Regions from separate parts of the Caloranaerobacter longqiensis genome, predicted to be linked through region 2. Evidence: predicted binding sites of a transcription regulator. Region 2 holds the regulator's gene; the other holds the start of a gene.
The links. The regulator HrcA, encoded in region 2, represses chaperone genes, less so after heat shock. The targets are predictions, from matches to a motif close to ATTAGCACTCNATANTATNGAGTGCTAAT.

Region 1: the regulator HrcA is predicted to act here: its motif matches at 3,350-3,378, upstream of groES (co-chaperone GroES).

What each region holds. Positions count from the first base shown of each region.
Region 1 covers NZ_JBFWFX010000001.1:330,677-338,673, forward strand. The annotation lists gene recD2 (SF1B family DNA helicase RecD2) at 1-685, shown strand, start outside; gene AB4Y15_RS01715 (ComF family protein) at 716-1,414, shown strand; gene groL (chaperonin GroEL) at 1,351-2,922, opposite strand; gene groES (co-chaperone GroES) at 3,016-3,297, opposite strand; gene AB4Y15_RS01730 (DNA-3-methyladenine glycosylase family protein) at 3,638-4,516, opposite strand; gene AB4Y15_RS01735 (Glu/Leu/Phe/Val family dehydrogenase) at 4,585-5,838, opposite strand; gene AB4Y15_RS01740 (Asp23/Gls24 family envelope stress response protein) at 6,015-6,827, opposite strand; gene AB4Y15_RS01745 (nucleotidyltransferase domain-containing protein) at 6,928-7,254, opposite strand; gene AB4Y15_RS01750 (nucleotidyltransferase substrate binding protein) at 7,251-7,646, opposite strand; gene AB4Y15_RS01755 (GerAB/ArcD/ProY family transporter) at 7,773-7,997, opposite strand, start outside.
Region 2 covers NZ_JBFWFX010000007.1:69,064-77,060, forward strand. The annotation lists gene hemW (radical SAM family heme chaperone HemW) at 217-1,353, shown strand; gene hrcA (heat-inducible transcriptional repressor HrcA) at 1,528-2,556, shown strand; gene grpE (nucleotide exchange factor GrpE) at 2,630-3,262, shown strand; gene dnaK (molecular chaperone DnaK) at 3,285-5,129, shown strand; gene dnaJ (molecular chaperone DnaJ) at 5,193-6,335, shown strand; gene prmA (50S ribosomal protein L11 methyltransferase) at 6,537-7,493, shown strand; gene AB4Y15_RS07790 (16S rRNA (uracil(1498)-N(3))-methyltransferase) at 7,486-7,997, shown strand, end outside.

The DNA of each region.
Region 1 (7,997 bases), on a different contig from region 2:
GGATTCTAACAAAGAAGTAGTTGATACTATAATAGAGCTTTGCAAAGAGAGGTTGCCTAAGTTCTATGGTTATGATCCTGTAAAAGATATTCAAGTTTTAACACCTATGAAAAAAGGAGATACTGGGGTAAATGCTTTAAATGAAAGACTTCAAGAAATTTTGAACCCTAGGCATAAACTTAAGAATGAAAAAAAAGTAGGAGAAAGTGTTTTTAGAGTTGGGGACAAGGTCATGCAAATAAAAAATAACTATAGAATGAAGTGGGAAATTATAAAAGATGATGGTACAAATGAAGAAGGTGAAGGAGTATTCAATGGTGATTTTGGGTATGTATATGATATAGATGAAGAAGAAAGCGAAATGACTGTTTTATTTGATGATAATAAAAAGGTAGTTTATAGTTTTAGTCAGTTAGATGAATTAAAATTAGCATATGCGATAACAATTCATAAAAGTCAGGGAAGTGAGTTTCCAGTAGTTGTAATGCCTATATGTTGGGGGCCGCCAATGCTTCTGACAAGAAATCTATTATATACTGCAATTACTAGGGCAAAAGAGTTAGTTGTACTTGTAGGTAATAAGAGGTTTCTATATATGATGATAAATAATAATAGGATTACAAAAAGATATTCAGGGCTTAATAAAAGATTGCATAAAGTTTTAGAATTTATACAAAAAGGGTAAATCCAACTCATTTATGAGGAGAAAATTCTAATGAGTAAATTTGAAAGCCTTTTTAATGCATTTTTAGAGCTTATCTATCCTGAAAAAGGCATATGTTTTATTTGTGAAAAACATGATGAAACTGTTGATGAAGGACATATATGTAAAAAATGTTTTGATGAACTTATTTTTGTAAAAGGCAATATATGCGCTATTTGTGATAAGCCATTAGAACTTGGATATTTGCCAGATAGATGCCCTGACTGTATTAAGTTTAAACGTTATTTTGAGAAGGTAATATCACCATTAGAATATACAGGACTTGTAAAGGAAGTTATATACAAATATAAATATGGCAGGAAAGCATATATGTATAAAGCTTTAGGACCAATTTTAGTACAAGCCTTTAAAGAAAGTGATATAAAAGATATAGATATTATTGTACCAGTTCCACTTCACAAATCTAAAATAGCGTATAGAGGATTTAATCAATCTGAACTTTTATGTCGATATATATCTAAAACATTGAAGATACCGTTAGATACAAAAAATTTCAAGAGAATAAAAAAGACAGAAATACAAAATAAACTTGATAAAATAGAGAGAATTAGAAATGTAAAGGGTGCATTTAAGGTTGTAAATAATCATGCTTTTAAAAGCAAAAATATACTTTTAGTTGATGACATTTATACTACAGGTGCTACAGCTTCAGTAGTTAATACCATTGCTGCTACTGATGCAGCATTTTGAAGAGCTGATCTTGTAACTTTAGTTGGGTCTACTATACCAGCTTCGATCATATTTACATATCTTTCATTTAATGCGTCAAATCCTATACCTTTTTCGCTTGATTTAACTTTTTCAACTATAACTGAACCTTCTAAACCAGCGTTTGCTGCGATTTGTCTTACTGGTTCTTCTAAAGCTCTTCTTATTATATTTATACCTGTCTTAACATCTCCTGTTTCAGTTTCAAGTACTTTTTCAACTGCAGGAATTACATTGATTAATGCAGTTCCACCACCAGGAACTATACCTTCTTCAACTGCTGCTCTTGTTGCAGCTAAAGCATCTTCTATTCTTAATTTCTTCTCTTTTAATTCAGTTTCAGTAGCTGCACCAACTTGGATAACAGCAACTCCACCTGATAATTTAGCTAATCTTTCTTGTAATTTTTCTCTATCAAAATCTGAAGTTGTTTCTTCAATTTGAAGCTTAATTTGCTTAATTCTATCTTTAATAGCCTCTTCTGAACCTGCTCCACCTACAATTGTAGTATTTTCTTTATCAACTTTTACTCTGCTAGCTCTACCTAACATTTCAATTGTAACTTCTTTTAAGTTATATCCTAATTCTTCTGAAATAACTTCTCCACCTGTTAAGATAGCAATATCTCTTAACATTTCTTTTCTTCTATCACCAAATCCTGGAGCTTTAACAGCTACACAAGTGAATGTACCTCTTAATTTGTTAACAACTAATGTAGCTAAAGCTTCTCCTTCTACATCTTCTGCTATTATTAATAACTGTTTTCCTTGTTGTACTATTTGCTCTAAAATTGGTAATAAATCTTGTACATTTGATATCTTTTTATCTGTAATTAAGATATATGGATCATCTAATACAGCTTCCATTTTTTCTGCATCAGTTACCATGTATGGTGATAAATATCCTCTATCAAATTGCATACCTTCAACTACTTCTAATGTAGTTCCCATTGATTTTGATTCTTCAACTGTAATAACACCGTCTTTACCTACTTTTTCCATAGCTTCAGCGATTAAGTTTCCGATTTCTTCGTCAGCTGCTGAAATTGAAGCAACTTGAGCTATAGCTTCTTTGCTTTCAACAGGTTTTGATAAAGCTTTAAGTTCTTCTACTGCAGCATCTACTGCTTTTTGGATACCTTTCTTAATTAACATTGGGTTAGCACCAGCAGCTACATTTTTTAATCCTTCTCTTATAATTGCTTGAGCTAATAATGTAGCTGTTGTAGTACCGTCTCCAGCAACATCGTTAGTTTTTGTAGCAACTTCTTTTACTAATTGAGCTCCCATGTTTTCATATGGGTCTTTTAACTCAATTTCACGAGCTATTGTAACACCATCATTTGTGATAAGTGGTGAACCAAATTTTTTATCTAAAACAACGTTTCTTCCTTTTGGTCCTAAAGTCACTTTAACAGTATCAGCTAATTTGTTTATACCTCTTTCCATTGCACGACGAGCTTCTTCGCCAAATTTTATTTCCTTAGCCATCTTAAATTACCTCCTTTTTATATATTTAAACTAAACATCATATCTCTAAAATACAGTACATAGTACCCAGTACCTAATACCTAATATAAGTACCTATTCAACTACTGCTAAAATATCAGTTAATTTTAAGATAGTGTACTCTTCTCCATCTACTTTTACTTCTGTACCAGCATATTTTGAGAATATTACTTTGTCTCCTACTTTTAATTCTTCTTTTTTCTTCTCATCGTTAGTAATTCCAGGACCTACAGCTATTACTTCTGCCATTTGAGGCTGCTCTTTAGCTGAACTTGGCAATACAATACCGCTTTTAGTCTTTTCTTCAACCTCGATTTTCTTAATAACTACTCTGTCGCCTAATGGTTTAATTTTCATCTTATAACCCTCCTTATCATAATTTATATTAAATGATATTGCTTTCCCGATTGTTAGCACTCGCCAACATTGAGTGCTAATGCTTACAAGTATATGTTATAAAATAGCTTTTATGTAGGCAAACACTTTCAATATCTATTTTTCCGGATTACATACGATTATATTGATTTATTTTAATATTTATTCTATTTTCTTTATTTTACGTTTATTTACTACATAAATCGCCAGTTACCAGAGAAAAGGAACAAATCACCATATTCGTCGTTTGTCATTCGAAAAGCAAATAGTCAAAATAATTTTACATTTTCCATTTTAAATTTTACTTTTTTTAATCCAATCCCTAATCCCTTGTACCAATCCCATTCTCTCTTGCATAATAAAATAGATACTGCTGTGCAAAACCCGCATATTTACCAAATTTATCTTGTGCGTATTTTTGTATATCTTTAAGTTTAGTATCTTTTTTAAGATAAAAATACTCCATTACCCTCTTTACCCAAACATCTATCGGAAAAGCATCATACTTCTCCATAGAGAATAACATTATACAATCAGCAACCTTAGGTCCTACACCTGCAAATAACATCAATTCTTTTTTTGCCTCTTCTGTAGTCAAATTTTTCAACCTGTAAATGTCCATTTGTTTACTTGAAACAATCGCGGCAGCATTAAATATATATTTAGCTCTGAATCCTGTTTTACAATCTTTTATATCATCTACTGTCAGTTTGCTAAGAGTATCTGCTTTAGGAAAACTATAATATTTCTTTCCATTATATTCGCCAACAAACTCTCCATATTTTTGGCTTAAATTTTCTATAGCTCTTTTTATCATCGGTATTCTATTATTAGCCGAAATAATAAATGATATTAAAATTTCCCAAACATCCTGTTTTAATATCCTTATACCATAGCCATATTCTACAGCTTTTTTTAAAATTATATCCTTTGAAAGCTCTCTTTTTATTTTGCTATAATCCCTACCTAAATCAAAATATTCAAACCAAATATCATTAAATTCTTTTAGATTAGTATTAGAAAAAACTATCATCCCGTTTTCTTTTTTTACGTTTATGACTTTTCCATATGCTACACCTGTATAACTACCATCATCTTCTTTATTCCATCTAAAACACTGTCCACATTCGAATATATGCTCAGGTTCAAAATCTTCTAGCTCTTCAATAATAACTTTATCTCCATCTTCGACTACTTTCAAAATAATACACCCTTTCTATTCATAAAAGTTGTCCAAAGAAAAAAGCCGGCATCAAGCCAGCTTTTTTATTAATACCAACCTCTTAACTTCATAGCTTCAGCTATTCTCTTAATTGACATCATGTATGCTGCAGTTCTCATATCAACTTTATTTTCTTCCATTAATTCATATATTTCATTGAATGCCTTAACCATTAATCTTTCTTGTTTTTGTTGTACTTCTTCGAAACTCCAGTAGTAATTCATTAAGTTTTGTACCCATTCGAAATATGAAACAGTAACTCCACCTGAGTTAGCTAAGATATCAGGAATTACTAATACTCCTTTATTGTATAATATTTCGTCTGCTTCAGGAGTTGTTGGACCGTTAGCACCCTCACTTATAATCTTAGCTTTTATATCATTAGCATTTTTACTAGTTATTTGGTTTTCTAATGCACATGGTAATAATACATCAACATCTAGTGTAAGTACTTCATCTCTGTGAACCTCTTTTTCAGCTCCAGGGAAACCTTTTACATGTCTGTTTTCTTTTACGTATTCCATTAATTCTTTTACATTTAATCCATTTTCGTTGATTATACAAGCTGATGAATCAGATACACCTATAACTTTAGCTCCCATTTCTTCCATATACATAGCTGCATAGCTTCCAACATTACCAAAACCTTGAACAGCTACTTTTAAGTCAGCTAAGTTTAATCCTAATCTCTTAGCTGCTTCTCTAACCATTATAGCAACACCATATCCAGTAGCTTCAGTTCTTGCTAATGAACCTCCGAAACTAACAGGTTTTCCAGTGAATACTCCTGGCACATTGTGTCCTTGTAATTTTGAATACTCATCAACCATCCAAGCCATTATTTGTCCGTTTGTATTAACGTCTGGTGCTGGTATATCTTTTTTATCTCCAATGATTGGAGCTATTGCTCTAACATAAGCTCTTGATAATCTTTCTAATTCACCTTCTGATAATTCACGTGGGTCAACTATAATTCCGCCTTTTCCTCCACCATATGGAAGTCCGATTACTCCACATTTGAAAGTCATCCAAGTTGATAGAGCTTTAACTTCGTCTCTAGTTACGTCAGGATGGAATCTTATACCACCTTTTGTTGGTCCAGGTGCGTCATTGTGCTGTGATCTGAATCCTTTAAATACTTTGATACTTCCGTCATCCATTCTTACAGGAATTGATACTTCCAAAACTCTCATTGGCTCTTTTAATAATTCATATACTTCTGGTTCTGCTCCAAGCTTATCACACGCTGTCTTAATTTGTTGTTGAGCAATCTCAAATGGATTTAAAGTTTTTTCAGCCATTATATGACCTCCTTATAACATATAATAATAATTTAATATTTGTTAAAATATTAACATTGATATATTTTAGGAAAAGGTTTTCACACCGAAAACCTAAACCTTCATAATAATATATATGTAATACCTTTATCTTACATTGGAATTATAACATATATATTTTTTTTTGTAAATAAATATTACATTTTTATCATTTTTTTGACATTAACATCAATAGAAAGTATGTTTAAAGAGGTCATATATTCAACTTCATCCACTATCTGCTCCTGCATTCTTCTTACAAGAGGTTTTATCGGGTTTCCATATACTATTTCCACATCTAAAGAAATTATTATTCCTTGTTCTTTAGTTTTTATATCTATATTCGCAACCTCAGAAATACCTATAACCTTATAAGCAGCATACTTAACTAAATCTCTTACTACATTACGTGATATAGTGTATTTACCTAAATAACTAAATGTAGGCCTTACTACTGTTTTTTCAAAGTACTGCTTATCATTATTTGTTTTTTTAAAAAATACTTTTAAAGTATCTATAAAATATCCTGAAAAATCCTTTTTTATCTCAAAAGTAGGTACAGGAATAACATGTTTACCTTCTAATCGCCTCTGTTTTTTTGCTAATTTTATTTCATATTCATTAGATATATCTTCAATATATATTCTTTTAGTTATCTCTGGAAGTTCTAATATTTCAACAATTTTATCTACCATTCTATCGGATGTACCTAATATTAATAGAGCGTCGGGCTTAATATTCTTTATAACTTCCTTCATTTCTCTTCTATGGTTCTTGTCCATAAATAAAGCTCTTTTTATCGCACTCACAATAGTATTTTCCCTCTTAGCAGACTTTCCTGCCAAAACTTTTGTCCCTTTTATCAATAATCCATCATCAATTATATATTCAATTCCCAATTCTTTTGCCAACATAATCGCTTTATAACTCTTACCCGTACCACTTTCACCAATAAGGGCTACTATTTTCATAAATATTCCTCCATAAAAATTCAACTATTTAATCAATAGAGCATATTGGATAATTTAAGATACAGAATAACTGTTCCATTGTTTCTAACATTTGATAAACTTATTCCATAGTTTCAGACGTTTTTCTTTCAAAAATAGTTTTTCCTACCCTATCAATATGTTCTTTAAGCTCTTTATTTTGCAGATGTAAATAATCTACTACATCAAAAAAATATGGTAATGGGCTATATTCTTCTAGCATTGCATGAAGTTTTGATATAGTATCAAACGTTATATTCTCACCAAAGATAGCTATATCAACATCTGAACCAAGCTTATAATCCCCTTTAGCTCTAGAACCAAATATCACAGCTTTTTCAATTTCAGAAAACTTCTCTATAGTCTTTTTTATATAGTCTATGTCTGATTCGGTTAAACCAAAGCTCATACTAATTCCTCCAATTTAGAACAGAGTTCACAGATAATCCTATAATATTTGTTTCTTATCAGTTCCTCTGCTTCTTTTGCTCTGGCTTCATCATATGTATGTGCTAGTAAATTTCTTTTTTCTAATGCATCTATCCAAGTATGACCGTCTGTAATGAGTTCAACTTGAAAAGCTGTTTGTATTGTTCTTCTAGGACTTTTTACATCAAATCCTTCTTGCTCTAAATAATCTTTCATTGTTTTCCAGGCTAATTCAAAGGTATACTCAAAGCATTGAATTAATCCTTGAACTTCAAATTTATTTAGCTCTCCTTTTTCAATAAATTCCGTTAGCTGTAAAGTAGCTTTTTTAAAATTTAAAAACCTTTGTTTCCATCTGACATCAAGGTTCATACCTCTCACCTACTTTATCACTTTTTCTTTTAATGATTATAAATATTATATCATACACAAATTAAAACCAAAATTCTCTAATCTATAGTTTCATCTTTATATTTAGGAAATACTTTTGATATGTTTTTAGGATACAGTAGAACCATCCCCTTGTTTCATTTTTGAAATGATTAGTACTAATGCTGGTATTATAATTTGAAACGGAATAACATAATACGGATAAACTTCTCCTGCCCATCTTACCATATCTGACAAACTATCATACACCCATATAGAAATTACAACTGCAATTGCAACCACAGGACTAATAAATGGTTTATAATCGTCTAAGTCAAGTAATTGAGTAATTCC
Region 2 (7,997 bases):
GAAAATTTTTGAGAAAATCCGTAGGCTTAGTATGGACGCTAAGCCAGCTTCAAGAGTCAGGACGACTCATTGGAAGCGTTAGGATTTTCTAAAAATTTGAGCCTTAAGTTTTTCTAAATTCGTCCGCATGAGCGTCATTTTCATATATATTTTGCTTTGTCAACAAATTAGGCACACTTAGGTGTGCCTCAAAATTTAATTAAAGGAGAATTAATTATGAATGAATTAGGATTATACATTCATATACCTTTTTGTGTAAGCAAATGTTTTTACTGTGATTTTAATTCATACACAGATAAATCATATATTATAGAAGATTATATAAAATATTTAAAGAAAGAAATAGATTTGTATTCGGTCGAATTAAAAGATTATAAAGTTAAAACAATATTCATTGGAGGTGGAACACCTTCTAGTATAGATAGTAAATTTCTATGTGATATTGTAAATCATATTTATAAAAAGTTTAATCTTTCTATGTTAATTGAATTTACAATAGAAGCAAATCCGAAAACATTAGATAAATATAAACTAAAAGATTACAAAAACTTGGGAATAAATAGAATAAGTTTAGGTCTGCAGTCTTTCAATGATAAATTGCTAAAGAGTATAGGACGAATTCATACTGCTAGAGATTTTTTAGAAAGCTATGATTTAATAAGGAAGTTTGATTTTAATAATGTTAATGTAGATGTAATGTTTAATCTACCGGGTCAGACAATAAGAGATGTTATTGATACATTAAAGAAAGTTATTGCACTAAAAACAGAACATATTTCGTTCTATAGTTTGAAAATAGAAGAGGGAACATTATTTTATAAACTATATAACGAATCTAGATTAAATTTACCTGATGAAGATACAGAAAGGGAGATGTATTATAAGGGAATAGAGTTATTAGAAGATAATAACTTTATACATTATGAAATATCTAATTTTGCTAAGCCTGGTTATGAATGTAAGCATAACTTAGTATATTGGAATGTAAAACCTTATCTTGGATTAGGGTTATCTGCTCATTCTAATATAAATAGTAAAAGATGGAGCAATTTTGGGGATTTTAAGCAGTATTTTAAGTATTTAAGTGAAGATAAATTGCCTATTGAAGAAAGCGAAAAAATAGATATAGAGATGGAAATGGCAGAATTTATGATATTAGGATTAAGATTAATTAAAGGAGTAAAAAAATTAGACTTTAAAAAAAGATTCGGATTAAATGTAGATGATATATATGGTAGGCAATTAAGAAGTTTAGAAGATAAAGGTTTAATAGAAAATAAAGAAGAATATATTAAGTTAACAAAAAGGGGAATCGATTTATCTAACTTAGTCTTTATAGAATTACTTCCTTAACTACTAATTAATAACTATTGACTAATTAACACAAAAGTATTGACAAATTTTAAAAACAGTGATAATTTAAAAACATAAGATTAGCACTCGATAGTATAGAGTGCTAATAAAAATGACAAGTTTTACAAATTACAAAAATTAGGCTTTCTATAACTAATTGAGGTGGTATATATGATGTTAAATGATAGAAAGCTTAAAATTCTACAGGCTGTAATTCACAGTTATATTACAAGTGCAGAGCCAGTAGGCTCAAGAACTATTGCAAAAAAATATAATCTAGGAGTTAGCTCAGCGACTATAAGAAATGAGATGTCAGATTTAGAAGAATTAGGATATTTATTACAGCCTCATACTTCAGCAGGAAGAATACCATCTGATAAAGCATACAGATTATATGTAGATAATTTAATGCAGATAAGGAAAATTACAGAAGAAGAAAGAAAAAAGATAAAACTAAGTTTGCTTAAAGAAATAAGAGAAATAGAACAAGTTATACAAAATGCAGCTAAGATTTTATCTGAACTTACAAATTATACATCTTTAGCAATTGCTCCTCAAATAAAAAGAAGTAAATTAAAGAGAATACAGCTAATACCTATAGACGAACATAAAGTGTTGGTTGTTATGGTTACCGATACAGGAATAGTTAAAAATACAGTATTTAGAATTGAAAATGAGGTAAAAGAAGAGCAGTTAGAAAAGATTACTAATTATCTAAATAGTAAATTAAAAGGATGTTCAATAGAAGATATAAGTAAGAATATTGAAACAGAGTTTGTAAAAGAGATGTATAGTTTAAGAGATACGATAAAAGACATTTTGCCATTAATAAACCGATCAATAGATGGTATGTATGAGGTAGATTTGTTTGCGGATGGTGTAACTAACATATTTAATTTTCCAGAGTATAATGATATTGCAAAAGCAAAAAGCTTTATATCATTTATAGAAAATAAGGAATCTGTAGTAGACATGCTCTTAAAGAGTGGTTTTCATGATATTGAGATTACTATTGGCAGTGAAAACTGTTATGAAGAGGTAAGTAACTGTAGTTTAATTACTGCAACGTACAGTTTGAATGGCAAAACAATAGGTAAGATAGGTGTAATTGGACCTACAAGAATGGATTATTCAAAAGTAGTTTCTATTGTAAAATCAATAGCTTATGATTTAAACGAAATCTTGAATTATTTTGTATCATAAGGGTGTGAGATTTTATCTTGCACCCGATGTATTGGATACATATATTTATAAATATTGAAAAGAGGTGAAATGAATGGGAAAAGATCAATATGAACAAGAAGTTACAAAAGATCAGGTACATAATGAAGAAGAAAAAAATGTAGAAGATATAGAAAAAGATGCTAATGATGTTATAGAAGAATCAAAAGAAGATAATAAAGAAGATAATAAAGAAGATAATAAAGAAGATAATAAAGAAGATAATATAGACGAATTAAAAGCAAAACTAGAAGATAAAATGAAAGAATTAGAAGAATTAAATAATAGATTTTTAAGATTGCAAGCAGACTTTTTAAATTATAAAAAGAGAGTAGAAAAAGAAAAAGAGTCAATATACGCTTATGCATCTGAAGAATTAATATGCCAAGTATTACCTGTCATAGATAACTTCGAAAGAGCATTAGATTCAGTTGATGATAGTCAGAAAGAGGATAGTTTCTATAAAGGTGTAGAAATGGTTTATAAACAATTATTGGATATACTTAAGAAGAGTGGTTTAGAAGAGATAAAGGCGATTGGAGAAAAGTTTGACCCTAAATTACATCATGGGGTTGCACAAGAAGAATCAAGTGAACATGAAGAAGATACAATAATAGAGGTATATCAAAAAGGATATAAATTAAAAGATAAAGTCATTAGACCAAGTATGGTAAAAATATCAAAATAAACTTGAAAGGGAGGAGAAGACTATGGGTAAAATAATAGGTATCGACTTAGGTACAACAAACTCCTGTGTTGCTGTTATTGAAGGAGGAGAGCCTGTAGTTATACCAAATGCTGAAGGAAATAGAACTACACCTTCAATTGTAGCTTTTACAAAAAATGGAGAAAGACTAGTTGGGGAAACTGCAAAAAGACAAGCAATTACAAATCCAGATAGAACGATAATTTCAATAAAGAGACATATGGGTACAAACTATAAAGTAAATATTGATGGAAAAGAATATACACCTCAAGACATTTCTGCTATGATTCTTCAAAAACTTAAAGCAGATGCTGAAAGTTATCTTGGAGAGCCAGTTACAGATGCAGTAATAACTGTTCCTGCATATTTTACAGACAGCCAAAGACAAGCAACAAAAGATGCAGGTAGAATAGCAGGTTTAAATGTAAGAAGAATTATAAACGAACCAACAGCTGCATCACTTGCATATGGTTTAGATAAAGGTGAAGAACAGCAAAAAATATTAGTATTCGACTTAGGAGGAGGTACATTTGACGTATCAATATTAGAAATTGGAGATGGAGTATTCGAGGTTATTGCAACAAGTGGTGATAATCATTTAGGTGGAGACGATTTCGACCAAGCGATTATTGATTATCTAGCAGAAGAATTCAAAAAAGAACATGGAATAGATTTAAGAAATGATAAAATGGCTTTGCAAAGATTAAAAGAAGCAGCAGAAAAAGCTAAAAAAGAATTATCAAGTGTTATGACAACAAATATAAATCTTCCATTTATTACTGCTACACAAGATGGTCCTAAACATTTAAATATGGATTTAACAAGAGCTAAGTTTGAAGAATTAACAGCTCATCTTGTAGAGAGAACTATAGAGCCTACTAAGAGGGCATTAGCTGATGCTAATTTATCACCATCAGATATAGATAAAGTTATCTTAGTTGGTGGTTCAACAAGAATACCAGCTGTTCAAAGAGCTATTAAGAATTTAATTGGTAAAGAACCTCATAAGGGAATAAATCCTGATGAGTGTGTAGCTATTGGTGCAGCGATTCAGGCAGGAGTTTTAAGTGGAGAAGTTAAAGACTTATTATTGCTTGATGTAACTCCACTATCACTAGGTATTGAAACATTAGGTGGAGTATTTACTAAGTTGATTGAAAGAAATACAACAATACCTACTAGAAAGAGTCAAATATTCTCAACTGCAGCAGATAACCAAACAGCTGTTGACATTCACGTTTTACAAGGTGAAAGACCAATGGCTAAAGACAATACAACATTAGGTAGATTCCAATTAACTGGTATACCTCCAGCACCAAGGGGAGTGCCACAAATAGAAGTTACTTTCGATATAGATGCAAATGGTATAGTGCATGTTTCAGCTAAAGATTTAGGAACAGGTAAAGAACAAAAAATTACTATAACTGCAACTACAAACTTAACTGAAGAAGAAATTCAAAGAAAAATAAAAGAAGCTGAAAAGTATGCAGAAGAAGATAAGAAGAAAAAAGAAGCTGTTGAAATAAGAAATAATGCTGATTCGATGGTATATCAAACAGAAAAAATACTAAATGAATTAGGAGATAAAGTAAGTGAAGATGAAAAATCTAAAGTTAAAGCTAAATTAGATGAATTAAAGAAAGCATTAGAAGGCGATAATATAGAAGAAATTAAGAAGAAAACTGAGGAATTAACTAACGAATTCCATGCATTATCACAAAAAATGTATCAGCAGGCATCACAGCAATATGGAGCTCAGGCTGGGCAGCAAGAAAATAACCAACAAAATGGAAAGAAAGATGAAAATGTAGTTGATGCTGACTATGAAGTTGTAGATGATGATAAATAAATAAACCAAAGCTAAATCCTCTGGATTTAGCTTTGGTTTTTGATGTTGAAAGGTGGTGAAAAAATGAGCAAGAGAGATTACTACGAAATATTAGGTGTTAGCAAAAATGCATCAGAGCAAGAAATTAAGAAAGCATATAGAAAATTAGCAAAAAAATATCATCCAGACTTAAATCCAGGGGATAAAGAAGCTGAACAAAAATTTAAAGAAATAAATGAGGCCTATGAAGTATTGAGTGACCCAGAAAAAAGAGCAAGATACGATAGATTTGGTCATGCAGGTGTAAATGGTAATGCAGCAGGAGGATTTGAACAAGGTTTTGGTGGGTTTGAAGGCTTTGGAGGATTTGGTGATATATTTGATGATATTTTTGAAGCTTTTGGTGGAGGCTTTTCACGAAGAAGAAAATCAGGACCTAAAAGAGGTGCTGATTTAAAATATACATTAGATTTAGAGTTTGAAGAAGCAGCTTTTGGCGTTGAAAAGGAAATAAAAATTAGACGAACAGAAAACTGTTCAGTATGTAATGGAACAGGTGCTAAACCAGGGACTAAAAAAACGACTTGTCCTAAATGTAATGGTACAGGAGAGCTAAGATACGCTCACAATACACCTTTTGGTCAATTTGTTAATGTAAGAACTTGTGATAGATGTCATGGAACAGGAGAAATTATAGAAGTTCCATGTTCAAATTGTGGAGGAACTGGTAAAGAGCGTCGTTTAAGAAAGATAAACATAAAAATACCAGCAGGAGTAGATACAGGTTCAGTAATACCTCTCAGAGGTGAAGGAGAACCTGGTGAAAAAGGAGGGCCTCCAGGAGATTTATATGTCTATATAAACGTATTGCCTCATGAAATCTTTGAACGTGAAGGAAATGATGTTATTTGTGAAATACCTATAACTTTTGTGCAGGCAGCATTAGGGGCTACTATTGAAGTGCCAACACTTGATGGAAAGGTAAGATACAAAATACCAGAAGGGACACAAACAGGTACAATTTTTAGATTGAAAAATAAAGGTATTCCATATATCAGAGGTAACGGCAGAGGAGACCAGTATGTTAAGGTAAAAGTACAAGTACCTAAGAAACTAAATGAAAAGCAGAAACAGATTTTAAGAGAGTTTGCAAAGGCTACTGGAGATACTGCTGTCGAGCATAAAAAAGGATTTTTCGATAAAGTAAAAGATGCTTTCGGAGGTTAAAATCACTCCATATTCATTGGAGTGATTTACTTTTAACAAACTTATTTTTTCGAAAATTTATGAAAATAAAAGCGAATGCTTTCGCATGAGCATTATTTTCATAAATAGTTTACTTTTGTATTTTTGCTGGTTTTTTTTAATTTAATAGGGTATAATAAAGTGGAAATAAAGAAGATTAAATATAAAGGATGTGGGGCTAAAATGAAGTGGATTGAGGTCCAGATTAAAACCACTACGGAAGCAGTTGAGGTTGTATCGAATATTTTATATGAAGCTGGAGTAGGGGGGTTAGTCATTGAAGATCCTAATGATTTAATATTCCAAAACAAAAATGAAGGAGATTGGGATTACATAGACCCTACTTTAGTAGAGCAAAACTTTGAAGGAGTAATCGTAAAAGGGTATTTACCAGAAAGTGAAGACTTAATAGACAAAATAGAGTTAATAAAACAGAACGTAGAAAAAATACCGCAATACAATTTGGACAAGGGGTTAGGAGAAGTTACAACATCAGAAGTTTATGAAAAAGACTGGGCCAATTCATGGAAGAAGTATTATAAACCAAAGAAGATAGGTGAGAAAATAGTTGTTAAACCTTCATGGGAAAGTTATGACAAAAAGCCAGAAGATATCGTAATAGAGCTTGATCCTGGTATGGCTTTTGGTACAGGAACTCATGAAACAACTATAATGTGTATAAGACAATTAGAAAAATATGTTCATCAACATGATATAGTTTTTGATATAGGTTGTGGTACTGGTATATTGTCAATTGCAGCTGCTAAGCTTGGGGCAATAAGTACTATAGGAATAGATTTAGATGAAGTATCTGTTAAAGTAGCTAAAGAAAATGTTAGAAAAAATGGAGTTGCTAATACTGTTCAGATTAGAAAAGGTAATCTCTTGGATGTAGTTGACGGAAAGGCTAATGTTATTGTTGCTAATATAATAGCTGAAGTTATTGTAAAGCTTGCAGAAGTTGTTCCTAAATTTTTGTTAGAAGATGGAGTTTTTATAGCTTCTGGAATAATATTAGATAAGATAAAAGACGTTGAAGCTGCTTTAGATAAGAATGGTTTAGAAGTAATTGATGAAATGAAAATGGGAGAATGGGCGTGCCTAGTATCTAGAATTAAAGAGGGATCAGAGAATGCATAAATTCTTTGTAGATAAAAAAGACATTGCAGAAAATAAAATAATTATTAAAGGTGAAGATGTAAAACATATAAAAAATGTATTAAGACTAGATATTGGTGAAATTATAAATGTATCAAACTGTGAAGGTAAAGAATATATTGCAGAAATAACGGAGATAGAAAAAGATTACGTAGAGGTAGTTATTAAAAAAGAGTTTGAATCGAAAAATGAACCTCCGATACAAATTATACTTTATCAAGGCTTACCAAAATCTACAAAGATGGATTTGATTATTCAAAAGGCAACTGAATTAGGGGTTGTTGAAATAGTACCATTAATAACAAAAAGAACAGTAGTTAAAGTTGAAAGTGAAAAAAAAGAACTCAAAAAGCTAGAAAGATGGAGACGTATTGCAAAAGAAGCGTCTAAACAATGTAAAAGAGGAATTATACCAGTTGTTAGTAAAATAATAACTTTTAATGAGATGATTGATAGATTAAAGGGTGAAGAATTTATTTTAGTCCC